DNA from 2 places in the Rhodoferax sp. AJA081-3 genome. Region 1 is predicted to be linked to the other one. Evidence: riboswitches for the same ligand, from Rfam matches in the RefSeq annotation. Region 1 holds a riboswitch; the other holds the start of a gene.

What was found. A riboswitch is a leader RNA that binds a small molecule or an ion and turns the genes downstream of it on or off. The one in region 1 is predicted to bind S-adenosylhomocysteine.
Region 2: another riboswitch for S-adenosylhomocysteine. It lies ahead of ahcY (adenosylhomocysteinase); the one in region 1 lies ahead of HZ993_RS14225 (homocysteine S-methyltransferase family protein).

Annotation. Positions count from the first base shown of each region.
Region 1 is NZ_CP059068.1:3,017,935-3,025,612, forward strand. Features, by position in the region: gene recQ (DNA helicase RecQ) at 1-1,723, opposite strand, end outside; S-adenosyl-L-homocysteine riboswitch at 1,982-2,072, shown strand; gene HZ993_RS14225 (homocysteine S-methyltransferase family protein) at 2,100-3,182, shown strand; gene HZ993_RS14230 (cyclic nucleotide-binding domain-containing protein) at 3,375-3,944, opposite strand; S-adenosyl-L-homocysteine riboswitch at 4,056-4,130, shown strand; gene metH (methionine synthase) at 4,153-6,978, shown strand; gene HZ993_RS14240 (DUF4124 domain-containing protein) at 7,013-7,615, shown strand.
Region 2 is NZ_CP059068.1:2,194,753-2,202,430, forward strand. Features, by position in the region: gene HZ993_RS10230 (YhgE/Pip domain-containing protein) at 1-147, shown strand, start outside; gene metF (methylenetetrahydrofolate reductase [NAD(P)H]) at 283-1,128, opposite strand; gene HZ993_RS10240 (TlyA family RNA methyltransferase) at 1,191-1,997, opposite strand; gene ahcY (adenosylhomocysteinase) at 2,129-3,589, opposite strand; S-adenosyl-L-homocysteine riboswitch at 3,660-3,789, opposite strand; gene HZ993_RS10250 (peptide chain release factor 3) at 3,895-5,526, shown strand; gene HZ993_RS10255 (hypothetical protein) at 5,534-5,911, opposite strand; gene HZ993_RS10260 (HAD-IIB family hydrolase) at 5,969-6,808, shown strand; gene HZ993_RS10265 (sensor histidine kinase) at 6,867-7,678, opposite strand, start outside.

The DNA of each region.
Region 1 (7,678 bases):
CCTCGGCGCGCCAGGCCTTCAGGGCCGCGTACCGCACCAAACCCTCTCCGTCCAGCGCAATGGGCGCCTTGACCACGGCCGAACCGGCGCCCGGGCGTTTGCTTTTGTTGCGGCTTGCGGGGGTGGAGACCGATTCCCTTAGTTGCACCTGGACTTCACCCCGCAGCACGGCGCGGGATTGTTCGGTCAAACGCAGGGTATTAAAAGCCTCGGCATCCACCGCCACGGCGCCCATGGCGATCAGCTGGCGCAGCACGCCGCGCAGCTGGATTTCGGTGAATTCAGCGCCCAGACCGAAGGTGCTCAAAGCCGTATGGCCGTGTTGGGTGACCTTTTCAGTGGTCTTGCCCCGCAAGATATCCATCACATGGCCAGCCCCGAACGACATACCGCTGGACTGTTGGATGCGGTAAATGGTGCTGAGTAACTTGCGTGCTGCGTCGGTACCGTCCCAGATATCGGGCGGGTTCAGGCAGTTGTCGCAGTTCTGGCAACGGTAGCCCGGGCCATCACCCAGTTGCTCGCCAAAGTAGGCCAGCAGCCGCACGCGGCGGCAATCGGTCGCTTCGGCCAGGCCCAGCAGCGCATCCAGCTTGCCGCGCAGAGCCTGTTTAAATTCCTCGCCGGCCGGGCTTTCGTCGATCATGCGGCGCTGGTTGACGACATCTTGCAGGCCATAACCCATCCAGGCGTAGGCTGGCAAACCGTCCCGCCCGGCGCGGCCCGTCTCCTGGTAATAACCTTCAATGTTCTTGGGCATGTCCAGGTGGGCGACAAAACGCACGTCGGGCTTGTCGATGCCCATTCCAAAGGCGATGGTGGCGACCATAACGATGCCCTCTTCCCGCAAAAACCGGTTCTGGTGGACCTGGCGCACCTTGCTGTCCAGCCCCGCGTGGTAGGGCAAGGCGCGGATGCCGGCGTCCACCAACGTCTGCGCTACGTCTTCGACCTTTTTACGCGACTGGCAGTAGACGATGCCGGCGTCGCCTTCATGCTCCCGCTCGATGAAGCGCAGCAATTGCTGCACAGCCTCACGCTTCTCGACGATGGTGTAACGAATATTCGGGCGGTCAAAGCTGCTGACAAAGGCTTCAGCGTCCTGCAACTGCAGGCGCTCCACGATGTCGGCACGGGTCAGGTCGTCGGCCGTGGCGGTCAGCGCCATGCGCGGCACACCGACATACCGCTCGTGCAACACGGTCAGCGCGCGGTATTCGGGGCGGAAATCGTGGCCCCACTGGCTGACGCAGTGCGCCTCATCAATGGCGAACAGGCTCAGCTGGTTGCGCTCGTACAGCGAGTCCAGCAGTGCCAGAAAACGCGGGTTGGTCACCCGCTCGGGCGCGGCATAGAGGCAGGTGATGTCGCCGCGCAGCAGGCGCTGCTCAATTTGGTAGGCCTCTTCACCGCTCAGCGTCGAGTTCAGGAACTCTGCGCTGACACCCGCCTCGTGCAGGGCGCCCACCTGGTCGTGCATCAGCGCAATCAGCGGCGAGATGACCAGCGCCACCCCCAGCCCCGCGCGCTGGCGGGCAATGGCCGGGATCTGGTAACACAGGGACTTTCCTCCCCCCGTGGGCATCAGCACCAGCGCGTCGCCGCCATTGGCCACGTGTTCGACGATGGCCTGCTGCGGGCCCCGAAACTGCGCATAGCCGAACACCTCTTCCAGGATGGCGTGCAGGGTGTGGCTGGAGATGGATGGGTCGATTGCTATCAAAACAGTAGCTAATTACGCAGTATTTACGGGGGCTATGGTCATAAATCCTTCGGATGATTCGGGGAAAACACCGTCGGACCCCCCCTATTGTCGGGCATGGGCGCGCCAGGAGCCTGGGTGGCTGAGCGTTCTGCGCAGGTAAAGGAGGAGCCCGCAGGCGCAAGCCGGAGGGCGGGGGACGCGAAGCAGAACGCTCAGCCACCCAGGCGCTTTGGAGGATGCGGTGGCCCCTCACCGCGCCGTGGTCTAAAATGCAGCCATCCCAAGGAGCGCTGCAGCGGCCCGGCACTGTGCACAACAGTTCGCCACAGGTTGCCAGGCTTGGGTTTGCCAACCGCGCTCACTTGTCTGTACCCAGAGAAAGTGAGCCGCATCCATGACCTCCAAAACTTTGTCCTACACCCGTGGCCAGGCCCTGCCCGGCATTCTGGCCAGCCGCATCGCCATCCTGGACGGCGCCATGGGCACCATGATCCAGCGCTTCAAGCTGGGCGAGGCGCAGTACCGCGGTGAGGGCTATACCGGCCCCGGCGCGCAAGGCACCCGTTTCACCGACTTCCACCGCGATGTCAAAGGCAACAACGAGCTGCTGAGCCTGACGCGCCCAGATGTCATCAGCGACATCCACGAGCGTTACCTGGCCGCCGGCGCCGACCTGATCGAAACCAATACCTTTGGCGCCACCACCGTGGCCCAGGCTGACTACGACATGGCCGACCTGGCCGTGGAAATGAACCTGGTATCCGCCAAACTGGCCCGCGCCGCCTGCGACAAATATTCCACACCCGACAAGCCCCGTTTTGTCGCCGGCGCCCTGGGCCCAACACCGAAGACCGCCAGCATCAGCCCCGACGTGAACGACCCCGGCGCCCGCAATGTGACCTTTGAAGAGCTGCGACAGGCCTATTACGACCAGACCAAGGCCCTAGTCGAGGGCGGTAGCGACGTGCTGCTGGTGGAAACCATCTTCGACACGCTGAACGCCAAGGCCGCACTGTTTGCGATTGACGAATACTTCGAAGCCAGCGGCGAGCGCCTGCCCATCATCATCAGCGGCACGGTGACCGACGCGTCGGGCCGCATCCTCAGCGGCCAAACGGTGACCGCCTTCTGGCACAGCGTGCGCCACGCCCAGCCGCTGGCAATTGGCCTGAACTGCGCGCTGGGTGCGGCACTGATGCGCCCCTATATCCAGGAGCTGAACCGCGTGGCGCCGGACACCTACATCAGCTGCTACCCCAATGCCGGCCTACCCAACCCCATGAGTGACACCGGCTTTGACGAAACGCCGGACGTGACCAGCCGCCTGGTGCGGGAGTTCGCCGCCGAAGGCCTGGTGAACATCGTTGGCGGCTGCTGCGGCACAACGCCAGACCACATTGGTGCGATTGCCCATGCGGTGGCGCCGTTGCCGGGGCGCAGCGTGCGGCGCAATTTCTTCTACAAGGAAGCGGCTTAAAGGCTGAACCTGGGAAGGAGTCTGGTCGGCAGCATGTTCTGCTCCGTGTCCCCCGTCCGCTGCGCGGCCTCCTCCTTTACCTGCGCAGAACACACTGCCGCCCAGACTCTCGGCGACTTACAGATAAACGCTATGCTTTAAGTAGCACAACACCAAGCACTCTCGGGGGCTAGAGGTACTTTTTACCAATCTTCATGGCCGCTGCAGCAAGGCCCGGTCGATCTCCAGCTGCATGGCCTTGGCCAGCTTGGCGTAGAGGCGCAGCTTGCGGGCGTTGTCACGCAGGCGCTCGGCCAGGCGGGCGGCGATGGCCAGCAGCAGTTTGGAGCCTATGCGCGGCTCCTCGTTGATCAGGGCCTTGAAGGATTCGCGGGTCAGGATGGCGCACAGCGAATCGGCGCTGGTGGTGCAAGAGGCCGACCGCGGCTCCTCGTCCACCAGGCCCACCTCACCTACCAGGCTGCCAGCGCCCAGCACACGAATGGTCAGCGGCTCGGTGCGGCTGACGGTCACGCTCTCCACGACCACCTCGCCCTCCAGCAGCAGGGCCATAAAACCCTCGTCGGCGGCGTCGCCTTCGCGGATAAAGGTGGTGTTGGCCGGGATGAACTGTGGCGTCATGTAACCGACCACGACCCGGGCTTCCTCCAGCGTGAGGTGTATCAGTGCGTTGGGCGCCGTCAGCAGCTCGGCCGCGGTTTCAAACGCGCGTATGCGCTGGGTGTCGGGGGGGTTGTCCGGGGAAGTGTCGTCAGGGTTCATGACCGTGGTGCCCGCCTCTGTGCCGCGCAAACAACCGTTGTTTGCGGGGGGTTGGGGCTATGGTAAACCACGGCGAGGCGCCCGGCACGGAAGTTCTCCCTTAAAATTGGAGCATCCAAGGAGCGTTGCAGCAGGCCACACGGTGGTCTTGTCAGGCTTGGATGTTCCCAACGACGCTCACCTGGTTCGCTTTTTACAGGTGAGATGCATGTCTTCTATTTCCACAGTCCCTCCGATGATGCTGTCCGGCCTGGAGCCGGTGACCATCGGTATTGCCCCTTCTGACGACGGCGCCGCGCCCCGCGCCACCTTTGTCAACATCGGCGAGCGCACCAACGTAACGGGCTCCAAGGCCTTTGCCCGCATGATCCTGAACGGCGACTTCGAGCAGGCCCTGGCCGTGGCGCGCCAGCAGGTGGAAAACGGCGCCCAGGTGATTGACATCAACATGGACGAGGCCATGCTGGACAGCCAGGCGGCGATGGTCCGTTTTCTGAATTTGATAGCGTCTGAGCCCGACATTTCGCGGGTTCCGGTCATGATCGACTCCAGCAAATGGAGCGTCATCGAGGCCGGCCTTCGCTGTGTGCAGGGCAAGGGCATCGTCAACTCCATCAGCATGAAGGAGGGTGAGGAAGCCTTCCGCCAGCAGGCCAAGCTGGTGCGCCGTTATGGCGCCGCCGCGGTTGTGATGGCCTTTGACGAAAAGGGTCAGGCCGACACCTATGCCCGCAAGATCGAAATCTGTGAGCGGGCCTACCGCATCCTGGTGGACGAAGTGGGCTTCCCGGCGGAAGACATCATCTTCGACCCCAACATCTTCGCCATCGCCACCGGCATTGAGGAGCACAACAACTACGCGGTCGACTTCATTGAGGCCACGCGCTGGATCAAGCAGAACCTGCCGGGCGCCAAGGTGTCCGGCGGCGTGTCGAACGTGTCCTTCAGCTTCCGCGGCAACGACCCGGTGCGCGAGGCCATCCACACCGTGTTTTTGTACCACGCGATTGCCGCCGGCATGGACATGGGCATCGTCAACGCCGGCATGGTCGGCGTGTACGACGACCTGGAGCCGGTGCTGCGCGAGCGCGTCGAAGATGTGGTGCTGAACCGCCGCGAGGACGCGGGTGAACGCCTGGTCGAAATCGCCGAGACCGCCAAGAGCGGCGCCAAGGACGAAAGCAAAAAGCTGGAATGGCGCGGCACACCCGAGGCGCCTGTCTCCGTCGGCCAGCGCCTGAGCCATGCCATGGTGCACGGCATCACCGACTTCATCACCGAAGACACTGAGGAAGCCTACCGCGCGATATTGGCCACCGGCGGACGCCCGCTGCACGTGATTGAAGGCCCGCTGATGGACGGCATGAACATCGTCGGTGACCTGTTTGGCCAGGGCAAGATGTTTTTGCCTCAGGTGGTGAAAAGTGCGCGGGTCATGAAGTCCGCCGTGGCGCACCTGATTCCTTACATTGAAGAAGAAAAGCGCTTGGATGAGGCGGCGGGGCGCGATGTCAAGACCAAGGGCAAGATCATCATCGCCACCGTCAAGGGCGACGTGCACGACATTGGCAAGAACATCGTCACCGTGGTCCTGCAGTGCAACAACTTTGACGTGGTCAACATGGGCGTCATGGTGCCCTGCCACGAGGTGCTGGCGCGCGCCAAGGTCGAGGGTGCGGACATCATCGGCCTGTCGGGCCTGATCACGCCCAGCCTGGAAGAAATGCAGTACGTCGCCGGCGAAATGCAGAAGGACGACTACTTCCGCATCAAGAAGATCCCGCTCTTGATCGGTGGCGCCACCACCAGCCGCGTGCACACTGCCGTGCGCATTGCGCCGCACTATGACGGCCCAGTCGTCTACGTGCCCGATGCGTCGCGCAGCGTGGGTGTGGCGCAAAGCCTGCTCAGTGACCAGTCCGGCCAATTCCTGGACGAGCTAAGCGCCGACTACGAACGGGTGCGCACCCAGCACGCGAACAAGAAACAAACGCCGATGTGGACGCTGGACAAGGCGCGGGCCAACAAGACCACCATCGACTGGAGCAGCTACACCGCCACGAAGCCCAAGTTCTTCGGCCGGCGCGTGTTCAAGAATTTCGACCTGGGTGAACTGGCCAAATACATCGACTGGGGCCCCTTCTTCCAGACCTGGGATCTGGCCGGACCCTTCCCTGCCATTCTGGACGACGAAGTGGTGGGTGTGGAGGCACGGCGCGTGTTTGCCGATGCCCAGGCCATGCTGAAGAAGATCGTGGACGGTCGCTGGCTGACGGCCAATGCCGTGGTCGCGCTGTACCCGGCCAACAGCGTGGACGAGGACGATATCGCCTTCTACGCGGACGAGACCCGGACCGAACGGGTGCTCACCTGGTACGGCCTGCGCCAGCAGACCGAAAAACCGGTGGTGGATGGTGTGACCATGCCCAGCCGCTGCCTGGCGGATTTTGTCGCCCCCCGCTTTGCTCCTAATTCAGGAGCACATAGTATCCATTCGACGGGGGCTAGTGCCCAAAATCGCCAAACCGTTTCCGACTACGCCGGCCTGTTTGCCGTCACCGCCGGTATTGGCGCTGACAAACGCGCCCAGGCCTTTGAGGCCGCGCACGACGACTACTCGTCCATCATGCTCAAGGCCTTGGCCGACCGGTTGGCCGAGGCCTTTGCCGAGGCCCTGCACGAGCGCGTGCGCACCGACCTATGGGGCTATGCGGCACAGGAGTCGCTGGATGCCAAAGACCTGATCGCCGAAAAATACAAGGGCATTCGCCCCGCCCCCGGCTACCCGGCCTGCCCAGACCACAGTGTCAAGCAGGACATGTTCGCACTGCTGCAGTGTGAAGAAATCGGTATGGGCGTGACCGAGAGCCTGGCCATGACCCCGGCCGCCAGCGTCAGTGGCTTTTATATTGGCCACCCGGATAGCAGCTACTTCAATGTCGGCAAAATTGGCGATGACCAGTTGCAGGATCTGGCCCAGCGCCGCCAGATGAAGGCGACCGACTTGCAGCGCCTGCTGGCACCCAATTTGTAAACCATAACTCTCGCAACAGGACCGAGGTCGCAGAATGATGATGACAAAGACGCAGGGAAAAGTGGCCGCCACACTGGCCGGTGCCGTTCTGCTGGTACTGGCATCTGCCGCGCAGGCACAGGGTGTTTACAAATGGGTGGACGCCAATGGCAAGGTGCACTACGGCTCACAACCGCCGGCCACCGAAAAGGGGCCCGAGCCGGTCAAGATGCACAACAGCAACAGCGGCTTTGGCGGCAATAACAACACCAGCAGCAGTAGCGACAGCGGCGCCAAGACGCAGTACAACGCCGACGGCACCAAAAAGATCCCCAAGGGGGTTGAAGAGATGCGTGATGGTCTGGTCAAAGGCCTGCAGCAGGTGGACCCCAAGACCGAGGCCTTGTCCTGCGTGAAGGCCGTGGACAACGTGCGTTACCAACTGGACCTGATGCTGGAAGTGGGCCAGCGCAACACCAAGGACGGCTACATCACCCAGGCAGAATACGATGCCACGGCCGCCAAGCTGCGCCAGGCCAAGTCGGAGATTTCACTGACCGATTGTGACGGCGCCACGGGTAACAAGCGGGCGTTTTACCAATGTATGTCGAGCAGCCGCAACCATGTGAGTGGGTGCGGGGCGAAGTACAAGTTCTAAGCCTCTCAACAGGAGGAAAAAAGAACCACCCTTGGAGGGTGGTTTTGATGGCCCGAGATTACT
Region 2 (7,678 bases), 820 kb from region 1:
GGCGCGTTTGACGGCGACTCGCTCAGCGCCTGGCTGGTCATCGGCCTGATCGGCACCATCGCATGGCTGGCTGCGTGTTTTGTCGGTCGCTGGCAATTTGTCAGCACCGAGGAGCACCGCCCGGCGATGGAGTTTGAAGGGGTTTAACTTCGCCCCACCAACGCTATGAGCAGTAGAGTTGGGGTGAGCGTCAAAGTGAGGTAAAGGGGGAGCACGAAGTGCGGAGGACACGAACGGCGACGCTTACCCCAGCTCTACTGCGGCTCCAGACTGAGCGTAGCCTTACGCCACCAAGCCCAGGCGCTCGCAGAGCGCAATCGTCGCCACACTCTGGTTCATGGTGTAGAAGTGCAGCGAAGGAGCACCACCGGCGCGCAACTGCTCACACAAACTGGTCACCACGTCCAGGCCAAAGGCCTTGATGGACGCCGTATCGTCGCCAAAACTTTGCAGGCGCAGGCGGATCCAGCGTGGAATCTCGGCACCGCTGGCGTCCGAAAAACGCATCAGCTGCGTGGAGCTGGTAATGGGCATGATGCCGGGCACCACAGGCACGTTGAGGCCCATGGCCGCCACGTCGTCCACAAAACGGAAATAAGCGTCCGGGTTGTAGAAATACTGGGTGATGGACGAATTGGCACCAGCCTTGACCTTGGCGGCAAAAGCCTGCAAGTCGGCCTCGGGCGATCGGGCCTGGGGATGGATCTCGGGGTAAGCCGCCACTTCGATGAAGAAGTCGTCACCGGTTTCGGCACGGATAAAGGCCACCAACTCGCTGGCGTAGTGGAATTCACCACCGGCACCGTAGCCGCTGGGCAAATCGCCGCGCAGCGCCACCAGGCGTTTGACGCCCATGGCCTTGAGTGTGGCCAGTTGGGCGCGCACCGTGTCGCGCGTGGCACCAATGCACGAGAAATGGGACGCGGCACTGACACCTTCGGCCAGGATTTCGGAGACCGCATTGAAGGTGCCTTCTTGTGTGGAGCCACCGGCCCCAAAGGTCACCGAACAGAACTCGGGCTTGAGCGCATACAGCTGCTGGCGCACGGCGCGCAGCTTGGCCACACCTTCGGGGGTCTTGGGCGGAAAGAATTCCACGCTCAGGGGAATGCGGGATGTATCGGACATGGCTTTCCAATCAGTTGGGGACAGAGCTTGCAACTACGTTGCGGCGGTCTGTCCCGCAAAAGTTATTTCGTTGCGCAAATAAAAAACTCGCGGTTGCCGTCTCCACCTTCGATGGGGGAGTCGAACCACGCCGTCACGGTCAGGCCCAGATCGGCACAGGTTTCGCGCAACCGCTGCTCCACGATGGGGTACATGGCGTCGTCCTTGACGATGCCGCCCTTGCCTACTTGGCCCGGCTGCAATTCGAATTGCGGCTTGACCAAGGTGAGCAACGTGCCGCCGGGTTTCAAAAAGGGAATAACCGCCGGCAGCACCAAGGTCTGCGAGATGAAGGACAGGTCGCCCACCACCACATCAAACTCTGGCACAAACGGCTCTGCGCCCTCAGCCTCTGGATCAAACTGGCCGCCAGCCCCCGTGTAATTTACACATGCTGCTTCAAAATCCATAGCAGTCAGGGAACGGGCATTCACCTTCTCGACACACAGCACACGGCCGTCTTCGCGCAGTTGCGGGTGCAGCTGGGCGCTGCCCACATCCACACCCACCACCAGACGCGCGCCATGCTGCAGCAGGCAGTCGGTAAAACCGCCGGTGCTTTGCCCCACATCCAGACAGGCCAGGCCGTCGACCGACAGGCCCACTTGCTTGAGCGCGGCTTCCAGCTTCAGACCGCCACGGGATACGTAGCGGGCCTCGGAGTCGTCGAGCAGGCGAACGTCGGCGTTCTCGGGCACTTCGTCACCGTTTTTGGCTACGCGCTTCCACGCCTCGCCCTGCAGCCATTCCACACCATCGGCAATCAGGCGCTGGGCCTGCGACCGGGTAGTGGCCAGGCCACGTAAAACGAGTAGTTGGTCAATGCGCATGTGTTCCTCAAAGTAACAGCGGTGAATTGGGGGTCGGGTGAATTAGGGGTCAGAGCACACATTCGCTGTGCGAATGGTGATCCGCCCCCCAATTCCCTAATCCGACCCCCAATTCGCCTTTCGGCGCTCGCTTAGTAGCGATACGTGTCTTTTTTGTATGGGCCGGACTTGCTGACGCCGATGTAGGCGGCTTGCTCATCGGTCAATTCGCTCAATTGCGCGCCGACCTTCATCAGGTGCAGGCGTGCCACCTTTTCGTCCAGGTGCTTGGGCAACACATAGACCTTGCCCGACTTGTATTCCTTGGGCTTGGTGAACAGTTCGATCTGGGCGATGGTCTGGTTGGCAAAGCTGGACGACATCACAAAGCTGGGGTGGCCAGTACCACAACCCAGATTCACCAGGCGGCCCTTGGCCAACAGGATGATGCGTTTCTCGGGCTTGGCGTTCTTGCCCTTGGTAGCGGGGAAGATCACGTGGTCCACCTGGGGCTTGATCTCGTCCCACTTCAGCTTTTCCAGCGAAGCTACGTCGATTTCATTGTCGAAGTGGCCGATGTTGCAAACGATGGCCTGGTCCTTCATGGCCTGCATGTGCTTGAAGGTGATGACATTCTTGTTGCCGGTAGCGGTCACAAAAATGTCGGCCTTGTCGGCGGCGTATTCCATGGTCACAACCTTGTAGCCTTCCATCGCGGCTTGCAGGGCGTTGATGGGGTCCACTTCGGTCACCCACACTTGGGCAGACAGTGCGCGCAGTGCCTGGGCGGAGCCCTTGCCCACGTCGCCATAACCAGCCACCAAGGCTACTTTGCCGGCGATCATCACGTCGGTGGCGCGCTTGATGGCGTCCACCAGGGATTCGCGGCAACCGTACAGGTTGTCAAACTTGCTCTTGGTCACCGAGTCATTGACGTTGATGGCGCGGAACGCCAACGAGCCCTTGGCCGACATTTCTTCCAGACGCATCACGCCCGTGGTGGTTTCTTCGGTCACGCCGATGATGTTTTTCAGGCGGCGGCTGTACCAGGTGGGGTCCAGCTTGAGCTTGGCCTTGATGGCCTTGAACAAGCAGATTTCTTCTTCGCTGCCAGGGTTGGCCAGGACCTTGATGTCCTTCTCGGCACGGGCGCCCAGGTGCATCAGCAACGTAGCGTCGCCGCCGTCGTCCAGGATCATGTTGGGGCCTTCAGCCGCAGTGCCCTTCTTGCCACCGAATTCAAAAATGCGGTGCGTAAAGTCCCAATACTCTTCCAGCGTTTCGCCCTTGTGCGCAAACACCGGTGTGCCCTGCGCCACCAAGGCGGCAGCGGCGTGGTCTTGTGTGGAGAAGATGTTGCACGAAGCCCAACGCACGTCGGCGCCCAAGGCTTGCAGGGTCTCGACCAGCACGCCGGTCTGGATGGTCATGTGCAGGGAGCCAGTGATACGCGCGCCCTTGAGCGGCTGGGCCTTGGCGAATTCTTGGCGGATGGCCATCAGACCCGGCATTTCGGTCTCGGCAATAGTGAGCTCTTTGCGTCCCCAGGGGGCCAGGCTCAGGTCGGCGATTTTGTAGTCTTCGGTCTTGGAAACGGGTTTCAATGCGCTCATGGTGGGCTCCAAAAAAATTTTGAGGCCACTGGGCTGCGCATTAACCGGGTATAGGCTCACCGCACAGACCAGTGGGTGAGCGCCGTTGACTTGCGTTGACTTTTTATGGAAGACAACGTGTTCCGAGCCTCACTCGCATCCTGCACCCTGAATTCGTTTCATTCAGGCCAGGGTTTCGAGCTGCAACGCTCCTCGGAAGGAGCCGATTATACGGAGCTATCGCCACCCTGGCAAAGGCCCGCAACGCGCAAGGCCCTTAAAATCACGCCCTTTGCCTCTCTGCGCTGCTTGCAGCCCCCGCCTCCATGACCTTTCTTGCCGAGACCAAGCGTCGCCGCACCTTTGCCATCATTTCCCACCCGGATGCCGGTAAAACCACGCTGACCGAAAAGCTGCTGTTGTTCTCGGGCGCGATCCAGATTGCCGGATCGGTCAAGGCGCGCAAGGCCACACGACACGCCACCTCCGACTGGATGGAGATTGAAAAGCAGCGGGGTATCTCCGTCGCATCCAGTGTGATGCAAATGGCCTACCGCGACCACGTGGTTAACCTGCTGGACACGCCCGGCCACAAAGACTTCTCGGAAGATACCTACCGCGTGCTGACCGCCGTGGATTCGGCCCTGATGGTGATCGACGCGGCAAACGGTGTGGAAGCCCAGACCCGCCGCCTGATCGAGGTCTGCCGCCAGCGCGACACACCCATCATCACCTTCGTCAACAAGATGGACCGCGAAGTGCGTGAGCCGCTGGACATACTGGACGAGATCGAACGCGAGCTGGGCATGCCCTGTGTTCCCATGACCTGGCCCGTGGGCCAGGGCAAATCCTTCGGCGGTATCGTCAATTTGCGCACACAGATGATGACCGTGTTTGACGGCGGAAAAGACCGCCGTCCGCAAGAGTTTGAGTCCATGCCCTTGAGCGACACCGCTGCACTGGAAAAGCGCTTCGGCCACGAGTGGACCACCGCCATGGAAAGCATGGAACTGGCCACCGGCGCGTCCCCCGCCTGGGACCACGCCGCCTTTCTGGCGGGTAAACAAACCCCCGTGTTCTTTGGCTCCGGCGTCAACAATTTTGGTGTGATGGAAGTGCTGGATGCTTTGGTGGACCTGGCCCCCAGCCCCCAAATGCGTATCAGCTCCACGCTGGTCAATCGCCAGCCGGTGGTGAAAGAAGTGCGGCCCGAGGACGAAGCCTTCAGTGGCGTGGTTTTCAAGGTGCAGGCCAATATGGACGCCAACCACCGCGACCGCATCGCCTTTGTGCGCATGGCATCGGGCAAATACACACCGGGCATGAAGCTGAAAGTCATGCGCACCAGCAAAGAGCTGCGTCCCACCTCCGTGGTCACCTTTATGAGCCAGCGCCGCGAGGCGGTGGAAGAGGCATATGCGGGCGACATCGTGGGCTTTACCACCCACGGCGGCGTCCAACTGGGCGATACGATTACCGACGGCAGCGTCAACCTGCTGTACACCGGCCTGCCCTTCTTCGCACCCGAAATGTTCATGACCGTGGTGCTGCGCAACCCGCTGCGCACCAAGCAGTTACAACAAGGTTTGGCACAGTTGGGTGAAGAGGGTGCCATCCAGGTTTTCAAACCCGAAATCGGCGGCAATATGCTGTTGGGCGCCGTGGGCCAGTTGCAGTTTGAAGTGGTACAGCACCGTCTAAAGGGCGAATACGACGCCGACATCCGGCTGGAAGGCTGCCAGTACACCGGCGCCCGTTGGATCACGGCCGACACACCGGCCGAGCTGAAGGCCTTTTGCGACGCCTACCCCATGCGCATGGCGCGTGATGCCGCCGACACGCTGGCCTATCTGTGCACCAGCCCCTATGACGTGCGGCTGGCGCAAGAGCGTTTTCCGAAGATCCACTTTCACCCCCTGCGCGAACATGCCGGCCTGGCATTGCAGACCGCGGGCTAAGCGCAGGTCAAGGACGGTATTGCCAATGGTTGCGGTTGGTATCCGTCTGGTGGCACAGCGCTGCGCCCAGCTCGCTGGTGGTGCCCGCAAAACAGGTGAAGATGTCGTCGTGCCGGGCCCAGTGCGCCATGCAGTGGCGGCGGAAATTAGCCTTGAGCGTGCCGCGTTTGTGCTCGGCCGCCATTTTCAGTACGGACGGGTTCTTGGCCTCGGCCTTGAACTCGACCACAAAGGCATGCCAGTCGACGATCAGGCCATCGATCTTGATGGCCGCGCGTTTGCACACGGTGGTGCTGTTGTCGCCCACGCTACCGGCCTGCGCGCTGGCACCCAGGCCTAGCAATACACTGGCGACGACCCAGTCTGTTAACCACCCATGCTGCATGTTTTGTTTCTCCTACATCCCGATGCCTGACACGCTGACAGCATACAAGGCCCAGACATGATTCCATTGAACCAATGGCCTCTGGCCGCACGGCAAAACCTGGTGGGTGTGTTCACGGACATAGACGACACGCTGACCACTGACGGCGCCATCACCCCCGATGCGCTGCAGGCGCTGGCACAGCTCCAGGCGGCGGGGCTGAAGGTGATCGCCATCACCGGCCGCCCGGTGGGCTGGTGCGAGGCGTTTGCCGGCATCTGGCCGGTCGACGCCATCGTTGCGGAAAACGGTGCCGTGGCCCTGGTTGGCGACAGGTCTTTAAATGAAATCGGGCTGCAGCCCCCGTCGAATCTACCGGTACCGCTATCAAAACTATACCAACAGGATGCCATAACCCGAGCCAACAACCAGGCGCGTATGCGGCAGATTGGCACCCGGGTGATGTTCCAGGTGCCCGGCGTGTTAACCACGCGTGACAGCACGGGTCGCGAAACCGACCTGGCCTTTGACTACAACGAATACGCCCGCCTGCCCCCCGAGATGGTGCAGCGCGTGGTGGACCTGCTGCAGTCCTATGGCATGCACACCACGGTGAGCAGCATCCACATCCACGGTTGTTTTGGTAACTTCAACAAATGGCAGGGAGCCAACTGGATAACCCGCGAACTGCTGCAGCGCGACCTGGCGCAGGAGATCGACCGCTGGGTGTTTGTGGGCGACTCGGGCAACGACCAGGCCATGTTTGAACACTTCACCCACAGCGTGGGTGTGGCGAACATCCGCCGCTTTGAATCGGCGTTGACACACCTGCCGCCTTACATCACCACGCACGAGCGGGGCGCAGGCTTTGCCGAGGTGACCGCGGCGATATTGCAAGCAGTACCCGCACGCCAGTAAGCGCCGGGGGCACCCCGCGCGGGGCCGCACGGGGCGACTTGCCGTTCCAATAGTCAGCTCACTGCCGGTCGGACCCTGGCGCAGAGAATGGCAGCAGCAGGGTGAATGCGGTGCCCACGGCGGGTGTGCTCATGACCGTCATGCGGCCACCCAGCGGTCCGTAGACCATGTTGTGCGAGATGTGCAGGCCCAGGCCCGTGCCGCCCTGCCCAAGCTTGGTGGTGAAGAAGGGGTCAAAAATCTTGCCCACGTTCTCAGGCGGAATACCCACACCGTTGTCCGTGACCGTGATGCAGGCCATGTCGCCCTGGCGCATACATGTCACGGTGATGGTGCCCGGCTGCGTGTCATTGAAACCATGCTTGGCGGCATTCATGACCAGGTTGGTCAGCACCTGGCCCAGCGGGCCGGGGTAACTGTGCATGGCGATGCCGGGCTCCAACTGCTGGACCAGTTTGATGGGGGTCTTGGACAACACGTGGGCGATCACTGACAGCATTTCAGCGATCTGGCGGTCCAGTTCAAAGTCGCGCAGCTGGTCGGTGGTCTGGTCCACCGCCACCTGTTTGAAGTTTTGTATCAGCTCGGCCGCACGGCGTGCGCTGCTCAGCATCAGGCCGGAGCCTTCGTCGATTTGGCCCACCAGGCTGATCAAGGCGTTGCGGGTCAATCCGCCGGAGGCCACCGACTCGCTGAGCTTGTGCACTACTTCTTGCTGGGTGCTGGCCACCATCATGATGTTGCCGATGGGGGTATTGAGCTCGTGGGCCACTCCGGCTACCAGGCGGCCCAGTGCTGCCATTTTTTCGGCCCGCACCAGGCCTTCTTGCGCGCTTTCCATATTGGCCAATGCAGCACGCGCCTCTTCTT